3 regions of the Chryseobacterium sp. HR92 genome follow, and region 2 is predicted to be linked to each of the others. Evidence: riboswitches for the same ligand, from Rfam matches in the RefSeq annotation. Region 2 holds a riboswitch; each other region holds the start of a gene.

Region 1 (3,286 bases), 1.8 Mb from region 2:
ATCAGGCAAAGATTATTAGAGACAGTGCTTATATTGATCCGAATACCTTTAGCAGATTCGATTTTGATGATGATTGTGATGCGTGCGGCTGTGCAGCAGGAAACGGATCTTCCGGCTTTGAGTCTTTATTGAATCCACAGTTTATCGGAATCAAATACTTTGCTCAGCATTATAAAGCCAAAGAAAATTTATTTGTAAAAGACCTTACCCAGGATCAGTATTTCAATACGCTGCAGCTTTGGGAGAAAATTCCACTGACTAAAAAACTGAGCGTATATGCAAGCCTGCCCTTTCATTTCCATGAAAAGAAAACAATGCAGGGAGATATCAAAATCAATGGAATCGGAGATCTGAACCTAATGGGGATTTACCAGCTGATGAGCTCTAAAGATAATTTCCACCATCTGAGCGGAGGTTTAGGAGTAAAAATACCTTTGGGGAAATTTGATGAAAAAGGAGCGTCCGGTGTTAATCCAAGTTTTCAGTTGGGAACCGGAAGCTGGGATTATCAGGCGGCTTTGAATTATAAATTTCAGAAAAATAAAGTAGCTGTATTGGTTAATACAGATTACACGATCAAAACTGAGAATAAGAAAAATTACCGTTTTGGGAACCAATGGAACTATGCAGCGACGGGATTTTATCAGGTTGCAGGAAATAAAAAATCTATTTTTTCTATAAAAACGGGAGTTCAGGGAGAGGTCTATGCCCAGAATAAACAATTCGATGAAGCCTTGCCCAATACTGCAGGAAGTGCTTTGTACGGAAAACTGGGATTTGAGGCCTCTTATAAAAAGTTGAGTCTGGGAAGTGAACTTATGCTTCCCATGTATACTCATCTGGCAGGAGGAGATATTGAAGCAAAATCAAGATTCAGTGTTTTCCTGAATATTGGAATTTAAGATGGTGCCCTCTATGAAATGATGTTAAAGCTCCTTCGGGAGCTTTAATTGTTTATGAATCATGATTTTAATTGGGGGTTAGGAATAATTCTTTATCTTTGCCGAAATTTGGTGAGCCATAAAAAGCTCTTAAAAGGGAATCCGGTGAAAATCCGGAACAGACCCGCTGCTGTAAGCTCCGCACCAAAGTTTTTGAAGAATATATCCACTGTTTTTTTAATGGGAAGGATTTCAAAAATGGAGTAAGTCAGAAGACCTGCCAGAAAATAATCGTTTGACGCTTTCGTGGAATAAAGCTTAGGACATCAATGATTCTGTGCAGTGACAGCTGTGCTTTGTCGTTGTATTCTTACATCCATTAGCGTCATCATTATCCTAAATGAGCTAATGGCAGCAAAACTAACTACTTCTGCAATTCATAAAGCTGTTTTCACAATACTGGTGATAACATCTCAACTTTTGTCCTCTCAAATCAAGAAAAAAGACAGTGTTCGGGAAGAATCCATCAAGGTGATCAGCCTTTACAAGAAAAATTTCAAAGAAATTCTTCCGGCGCAAACCCTGCAGGGCGAGCAGCTGGAAAGGCTGAACAGTCATTCCGTAGCAGATGCCCTGCGGTATTTTTCCGGAGTGCAGATCAAAGACTATGGAGGATTGGGTGGTTTGAAAACCATTAATATCCGTAGCATGGGAAGCCAGCATGTAGGGGTTTTCTATGATGGAATTCAACTGGGAAATGCCCAAAACGGACTTGTTGACCTGGGAAGATATTCTTTGGACGATCTGGAAGAAATATCATTATACAACGGACAGAAAAGTGAGATTTTTCAACCGGCAAAAGACTTCGGGTCTTCGGGATCTATCTATTTACAGCCAAAAACACCTGTATTTAAAGGAACAAGAAAAACCAATCTCGTTATAAGAGCAAAAAGTGCCTCCATTGATCTTTTTAATCCGTCATTCCGATTGGAACAGAAAATTTCAGACAGAATTTCCGCCAGCTTCAGTGGAGAATTTATGCAGAGTGACGGAATTTACAGATTTCGATATGCCAAGAAATATCCTGACGGCCAGCAGGCTTATGATACCATTGCTAAGAGACAGGATTCAGATATCAAAGCAAAGCGTTTTGAAACGTCTTTCAACGGAATTTTAAATAACGGAAGCTGGAATATCCGTGGTTATGGTTATATTTCAGACCGTGGAATGCCGGCACCTATTGTGAATGGACGTTTCGGAGGAAGAGGAGCGAGACTTTCTGATGAAAATTATTTTGTACAGGCCAATCTGAGAAAAAAACTGTTTCCCAAGTTTGAAACCCAATTGAAAGCAAAATTCGCTTACGATTATACCCATTTTATGGACACAGTTCGTTCGCAATCCATTATTCATACCGATAATACTTATATCCAACGAGAGCTTTATCTTTCCTCATCCAATATCTATTCTATTACTCCCAATTGGGATGTCAGCCTGAGTGGAGATTTTCAGTATAATAATCTGGATGCCAATCTGGATAACTTTTCTTATCCTACACGTTACACCACATTGGTAGCATTGGCAACAACATATCAATGGAACAGGTTCAAAATCCTGGGAAGCCTTTTAGGAACTTTTACTTTTGAAGAAGTAAGAAAAAACAAAAGACCCGGAGACAGCAGAGAGTGGACGCCTGCCGTATTTATGAGCTATCAGCCTGAAAAAATTCCTGAGCTTACCCTCAGAGCTTTCTATAAAAGGATTTTCCGACTTCCAACCTTCAATGATTTATATTATACCAATATCGGCAATACTTACCTGAAACCGGAGTTTACTAATCAGTATGATGTAGGATTTACCTATCAGAAGAATTATAACAACCGTCTCTTTAAGACCTTTTATGCTAAAGTAGACGGTTACTACAACAAAGTACAGGATAAAATTGTAGCAGCTCCAAACGGAAGCATGTTCCGCTGGCTGATGATGAACCTTGGAATGGTTGAAATCATAGGTGCTGACGTGAATGTACAGACAGAATTTCAGCTGGGAAAAGTAATCCTCAGACCGCTGCTTTCTTATACCTATCAAAGTGCAAGAGATATGACTGACCCGGAGGATACTTTTTATCGTAATCAGATTCCCTATACGCCCTGGCATAGCGGGTCTTTCAGTCTGATGGCAGATTATAAAGACTGGAGCTTCAATTACAGCGCGATGTACGTTGGAGAAAGGTATGATGTGAATCAGGACAACATTCAATACAATTATGTACAGCCCTGGTATACTCATGATCTGTCTGTTCAGAAAAAATTCAACTGGGCCAATCATCAATTTAAAGTAAGCCTGGAGATGAATAATATCTTCAATCAATACTATGACGTAGTAATCAATTATCCGATGCCCGG
Region 2 (3,286 bases):
TTGGTTTTGCGGAAGCGCAGCTTACTGTCATAGGTTTAGGAAATTATAATGTAGGTGCAGTTTCAGATAATGGAGTTGTAAGTATGCATACAAGTGCAGGCGGAATATATAAATGGAATGCAGCAGGCGGACTTGTACAGATAGGTTCAATATCAAACGGATACCCAGCTGCAGGCAGAACAATTGTTTCGAATGACGGAAACAAAATATCGTCTTCGGTTACAAATTCTGCAACGGGATTTAATGAAATATCTACTTATGATGTAGCTACTTCCACATGGGTAAACAGAGGCGGGCTGGTTCCTACCGGTTGGGATGGCAGTGTAAGTTCTACATGGGGAATGTCACCTAGCGGAAATACTATTGTAGGGCTAGGATTCCTTACTGCAGCGAATGCGCATGCTGTGAAATGGGATGAAGTAAACGGAATAGTTGATCTGGGAAGTATAGTTGCCGGACGAAGCTCCAGGGCAAATGCAATCAATGCGGCAGGAACGGTGATTGTAGGGTGGCAGGATGAGCCAACAGGTACAAGAAGTGGTGCAAAATGGCAGGATGGAGTAGAAAGTTTTATTACAGATAATAACGGAAATCATGTAGGAGAAGCAGGTGGAATTTCTGCTGACGGAAATACCATTATAGGAGCTGCAAATCCTAACCCTTATGTTTGGAATGCCGCAAGCGGACTGACCTATATAACGCATCCTAATGCTTCGTTCAGTTTCAAAGGAGGAGCTACAGGAATTTCGGCTGACGGAACAAAGGTTATTGGATATTACAGAGCATTTGGAGCACCTCCGATGTCGGGAGAAGGCTTTATCTGGACTTCAGCTGCCGGAAGAGTCAATCTGAATGACTATGCAGTATCCTTAGGAATTGCTACGAATGGAATAACAATGGGACTTCCTCTGGCGATTTCACAAGACGGAAAGAAAATTGCCGGATCAGGAACGAATGCTTCAGGTCAAACAATAGCTTTTTATCTGGATACTTCTGAATTTTTATCCGTAAATGATGCGGTGAAAGATAAAAACAACATTGGCATTTATCCTAATCCGGTGGCTGACATTCTATATTTTAAAGGAACAGGAAAAATAGAGAAAGCAGAAATTTACAATTTGGTTGGACAAAGGGTGAAATCATTCAATACTGTGGAAGGACAGATGGATGTTTCATCCTTGTCAAAAGGAGAGTATATTCTGCAATACTCTGTGAAAGGAGAAAAACAACAGAATTATAAATTTATAAAGAATTAAAACATATAAATAGTAATATTAGTGGGATGTATGGCCGTTTTCAATATTGAAGGCGGCTGTTTTTTTGTTTATTTGATTAGGGAGATAGGTTTTTGCCCGGTTTTGGGCGAATACATTTAAAAAACTATCTTTGCAAAAATTTTGGTTTCCAGTATTTTGGAATGAAAAGGGAATCGGGTGTAACTCCCGGACTGTCCCCGCAACTGTAAATCGCAATAAAAGTTTCTGCAAACAGCCACTGTTTAAAACGGGAAGGAGCAGAATGCGAAAGTCAGGAGACCTGCCGGAATTATAATAAAAAAAACATATTGCTTTCGGAGGAAAAGTAAAAAAGTATGGATATAAAAAGATCTTTAGTACTGCTTTTTTCATCTTATGGCTGTTTTCTTTTTGCACAAGAGAAAACCATTGACACTATTTATGTCTTCGATAACCAGATGAATAGGGTGAAACTTTTTCATCCCGTAAAAATAATTTCGGCAGAAGAGGCCGAAAAAAACTCCAGTAATCTTTCGGAACTCCTGAGATTTCAGTCACAGGTTTTTATTAAAGAAAATGGCCGCGGAGCTGTTTCTTCACCTTCTTTTCGGGGAACAACTGCCCAGCAGACCGCTTTTGTCTGGAATGGAATTAATATCAACTCCAATTTTTTAGGACAGGGAGATATTAATAATATTGCTTTGTTCGGATATGATCAGATCGGTATAAAAGCTGGTGGAGGAAGTGTAGTGTATGGAAGCGGAGCTATCGGGGGAAGTATTCACCTGAATAACACCCTTGATTTTAATAAAGGTTTCCATGGTTCTTTATTTTCTGAGGTTGCTTCTTTTAATACCTATAATAATTTTGTAAAAGGTTCTTACAGCAATGATAAGTTCAGTTTTAAAGCTTCTGGAAATTATTCTGTGAGCGAAAATAATTATGAGGTAAGTGATCTGAACTACATCAACAGAAATGGGAATTACTACAATACCACATTCAATGCAGGTGCTTCCTATAAGATAACCAACGATCATAAAATTTCTTGGCAGAGCCAGTTTTTCGATTCTTCGCAGCATTATCCTGTGTATGAAGAAACGGGAACAAAAACAAAGTACAAAACTCAAAGTATAAGAAGTCTTCTTTCCTGGGACTGGAATAAAACAAAGTTCAGCAACTCTTTTAAAGCTGCCTATACAGAAGAAAACTTTCAGTATTTCGGTTCGCTAAACCTACCTAAATCAAGTGGTGGAACAGGGAAAAACTATATCTTTAAAAATGATTTCAATTATTTCCTGAATTCTAAGTGGAATTTTAATCTTATCGGAGAATTTCAGGTCAATAAAGGTGAAGGATATCAGAGTGGAATATCCAGTGTCAGCAGAAATATTGGCTCTGTTTCCGGATTGCTGAGGTATTTTGCTACTAAAGACCTGCGTTTTGAAGGTGGATTTAAAAAAGATTTTGTGGAAGATGTGAAGTCTCCGTTTATGTATTCATTCTCTGGAAAATGGAGCGCTGCAAAATGGTATGATGTAAGCGTTAATGTGTCAAAAAACTTCAGATATCCGTCATTTAATGATATCTATTATGAACCGGGAGGAAATAAAGATCTGAGACCAGAAACGTCTACCCAGTTTGATATGGTGAATGAGTTCAAAGCGGGAGATTTCAGACTTACTTTGTCTCCTTATTATATGAACGTTACAGATCTTATTGTATGGCTGCCTACTGCTTTAGGATATTGGCAGGCATTTAATGTCAATAAATCTGAATCTTACGGACTGGAATCTCAATTGTCTTTCAGTAAACAGTTTGGAAATCATAGAATCCGTGCGAACGCCGGGTACTATTATGCAAAATCTATTGATAAAGAAACGAAGATGCAAAGACCTTACGTTCCCATGCACAGAGGAATGGCCAATGTAGATTATGAATATGGTTTCTTTAAATTCTTTGCACAGGGACTGCTGAATGGCGTTACTTATACCACAAGTGACGAAAAGAGATCAGATGCCATAGATCCTTATTTTCTTTTAAATATGGGTGTT
Region 3 (3,286 bases), 1.6 Mb from region 2:
TTCTGATTCCTGCTTTTTCAAGATCCACAACCTCATCACGGATGGCCAGAGCAATCTGTTTACATGTCTCGGAACGAGGCTGATCATCACGCACAAATGACCATTGTAAAATAGTAACCGGACCCGTAAGCATTCCTTTTACCCATTTTTCAGTCTGGGATTGTGCATATTGAGACCAATATACCGTCATTGGTGTCGGACGGGAAACATCACCGAAGATCACAGGAGGTTTTACACAACGGCTTCCATAGCTCTGTACCCAGCCATTTTTTGTGAATACAAAACCTTCCAGCTGTTCCCCGAAATATTCCACCATATCGTTACGTTCAAATTCCCCGTGAACCAATACATCTATTCCGATGTCTTCCTGCCAGTTAATCGTTCTTTGGGTTTCCTCCTTCAGTAATGTATCATACTGTTCTGCTGTCAGCTCTCCTTTCTTGAATTTTGCTCTCCAGCTTCTTACCTCCGTTGTCTGTGGAAATGATCCGATCGTAGTCGTTGGGAATAAAGGAAGCTGTAGTACTTTCTGCTGTTCTTCTTTACGGATTTTAAAAGTATTTATCCTTTGTGTATCTTTTTCAGTGACAGCATTTGCTCTTTGCTTCACCTCATCATTATGAATAAGCGAGGATGTTTTTCTGCTTGCAATTGCTTTTTTATTTTCTTCAAAAGAAGCAAGAATCTGTTCATTTTCTGTTCCGGATACCAGTTCTTTAAGCGTTACAACTTCTGTCACTTTCTGTTTGGCAAAAGCCAGCCAGTTTTTAATTTCCGGGTTAAGACTGGTTTCAAAATCCAGATCACATGGCGAATGAAGCAATGAAGAGGAAGGAGCAATCAAAATCCTTTCTGATCCTAATTTCTCAATTGCTTTATTGATGAAATATAAAGACTTTTCAAAATCATTTTTCCAGATATTTCTTCCGTCAACCACTCCCAATGAAAGACTTAAACTTTCCGGAACAATATTCAGAATATCGTCTAATTGTTCAGGATTTCTCACAAGATCAATATGTAATACATTTACAGGAAGTGATACAGCAAGTAATCCATTATCATTTAATCCTTCAAAATAAGTGGCCACCATAAATTTCAGTTTCGGGAAACGTTTTCTTATTTCGGCGTACACAAAATGATAGGTTTCTTTTGCTTTCTCCGTTAAATCCAATGCTAAAAAAGGTTCATCAAACTGAATCCACTCTGCGCCCTGCTCCTGAAGTTTAGTTAAGATCTCTATATATACGGGAAGAAGGTTTGCAGCCAGATCCAGTTTATCAAATCCTTCTTCTTTCTCTTTTCCTAATAACAGATAAGAAACCAGTCCGATAATTACAGGTTTTGCATTGATTCCTGCCTGTTTTGCTCCTGCAAATTCATTAAAAATTTTATCTGAGCTCAGTTTAAACTGCTGGTTTTTATAAAACTCGGGAACGATATAATGATAATTGGTATCGAACCATTTTGTCATTTCCATTGCAGTAATATCTAGTCCATCTTTCTGATATCCTCTTGCCATTGCAAAATAAAGATCCAGTTCAGAGTTGTTCTTTTTAAGCACTACTTCATGGTAACGTGCAGGAATCGCCCCTACCACAAGGCTCATGTCCAATACCTGATCATAGTATGAAAAATCATTACAAGGAATAAGATCTATTCCCGCTTCTTTCTGAATGTTCCAGTTTTGGTTACAGATATTTCTGCCTGTATTCAGAAGTTCTTCCAAAAGGATTTTACCTGACCAATATTGCTCGCAGGCTTTTTTGAGTTCTCTTTTGCTACCAATACGCGGATAGCCCAGAATGTGAGTTTGCATTTTTTTACTTTTTAATTAAACTTAATGGTAAAGTCTTTTTAAAATGCTTCGGAATGTTTTAACGGATAAAAATTTCTGGAATCATGATATAACAGATTGTGCATTTCCCATAAAGAAAAAACACATGAATCCGATATATCATCTGTATGACCCAAAAGCTTCAGACCGCGAAAGCATTGTCAATTCAGTAAAGGCAGGTCTCCTGACTTGTAACAGTTTCCGTCATCCTTCCCGATTTTGGCAGTGGATATACAAGGACAGAAACCTTCGGTGTTACTTACAGTTGCGCGACAGCTCGTGATTCTCACACGATTCCCTATTAGTCTACGTTAAGTAAAACCTTTCCTGTTTGATGAAGTATCTCTAAAGAACTGTACTTTTACCTCTAACAATGGTCATCAGTAAAAGTTTTTAATTTTGTGTAAAATTAACAATACAGAATAAACATACAATTAAAGTCAATTAATTAAGCAAAATAAACTTTTAAAAACATTAATAAAAGCATACAATTCTTTAAATTTGACTGTTTTTATAATCTAAAAGAATAATATTCTGTGGAACAACTCGATGATAAGGATGTACAGCTGCTCAGGCTGCTCCAGAAAAATGCAAAACTGACCGTTAAAGAGCTTGCAAAGGAAGTGAACCTCTCTACTTCACCGGTTTTTGAAAGGGTAAAAAGATTGGAACAGGAAGGATTTGTGAAAAGGTATGCGGCTGTTCTTGATGCTGAAAAGCTCAACCGCAGCTTTACGGTTTTCTGTCAGATTAAGCTAAAAATTCACGACAGATCTGTGGGGTATGATTTTGTGAAAGAAATTTTAGAAATTGAAGAAGTTGCGGAATGTTACAATATTTCCGGAGATTTTGATTTCCTTTTGAAAGTTCAGGTACGGGATATGAAACATTACCAGGATTTTGTGTTTAACAAACTTGGATCTGTAGATTCTATCGGGAGTACCCACAGTACGTTTGTCATGGCTGAAGTGAAAAACAATCATGGAATCACCATCTAATAAAAATTGAGAATTAAAAAATTAAGCATGATACCTAACGATTTATTATGTTAAGCCATCCTAGTTTTAATTCTCAATTTTCCATTCCCATTAGCTTCCTTTAAAGTCCGGGTTTCGTTTTTCTATAAATGCCCCAATGCCTTCATTGTGATCTTGTGTTGTAAACAATTCTCCGAATAAGGCGGCTTCCTGCTGTAATCCGTCTGTGATATGCAGTTCAAATCCTGTATTTAAAGATTGTTTCGCTTTTGCCACAGCTACAGGTCCTCTTGCAGCAATTTTTTCTGCCAGTTTTTGGGCTTCGTTCAGTAATTCTTCGGGAGCAAAAACATGATTGACAAAACCAAAATCTTTACAGGCTTCTGCGGAATAAAATTCTCCGGAGAAAACCATTTCTCTTGCTTTGTATAATCCAATAGCTCTTGGAAGACGCTGGGTTCCGCCAAAACAAGGC

What was found. Region 2 has a riboswitch for cobalamin ahead of SFA27_RS05645 (TonB-dependent receptor plug domain-containing protein). Riboswitches for the same ligand answer to the same signal wherever they lie in the genome.
Region 1: another riboswitch for cobalamin. It lies ahead of SFA27_RS21190 (TonB-dependent receptor plug domain-containing protein); the one in region 2 lies ahead of SFA27_RS05645 (TonB-dependent receptor plug domain-containing protein).
Region 3: another riboswitch for cobalamin. It lies ahead of metE (5-methyltetrahydropteroyltriglutamate--homocysteine S-methyltransferase); the one in region 2 lies ahead of SFA27_RS05645 (TonB-dependent receptor plug domain-containing protein).

The regions. Positions count from the first base shown of each region.
Region 1 covers NZ_CP139139.1:4,663,271-4,666,556, reverse strand. Annotated here, with positions in the region: gene SFA27_RS21195 (transporter) at 1-902, shown strand, start outside; cobalamin riboswitch at 995-1,181, shown strand; gene SFA27_RS21190 (TonB-dependent receptor plug domain-containing protein) at 1,290-3,286, shown strand, end outside.
Region 2 covers NZ_CP139139.1:1,250,211-1,253,496, forward strand. Annotated here, with positions in the region: gene SFA27_RS05640 (T9SS type A sorting domain-containing protein) at 1-1,256, shown strand, start outside; cobalamin riboswitch at 1,382-1,559, shown strand; gene SFA27_RS05645 (TonB-dependent receptor plug domain-containing protein) at 1,592-3,286, shown strand, end outside.
Region 3 covers NZ_CP139139.1:2,886,053-2,889,338, forward strand. Annotated here, with positions in the region: gene metE (5-methyltetrahydropteroyltriglutamate--homocysteine S-methyltransferase) at 1-1,816, opposite strand, end outside; cobalamin riboswitch at 1,991-2,175, opposite strand; gene SFA27_RS13085 (Lrp/AsnC family transcriptional regulator) at 2,371-2,832, shown strand; gene SFA27_RS13090 (enoyl-CoA hydratase/isomerase family protein) at 2,923-3,286, opposite strand, start outside.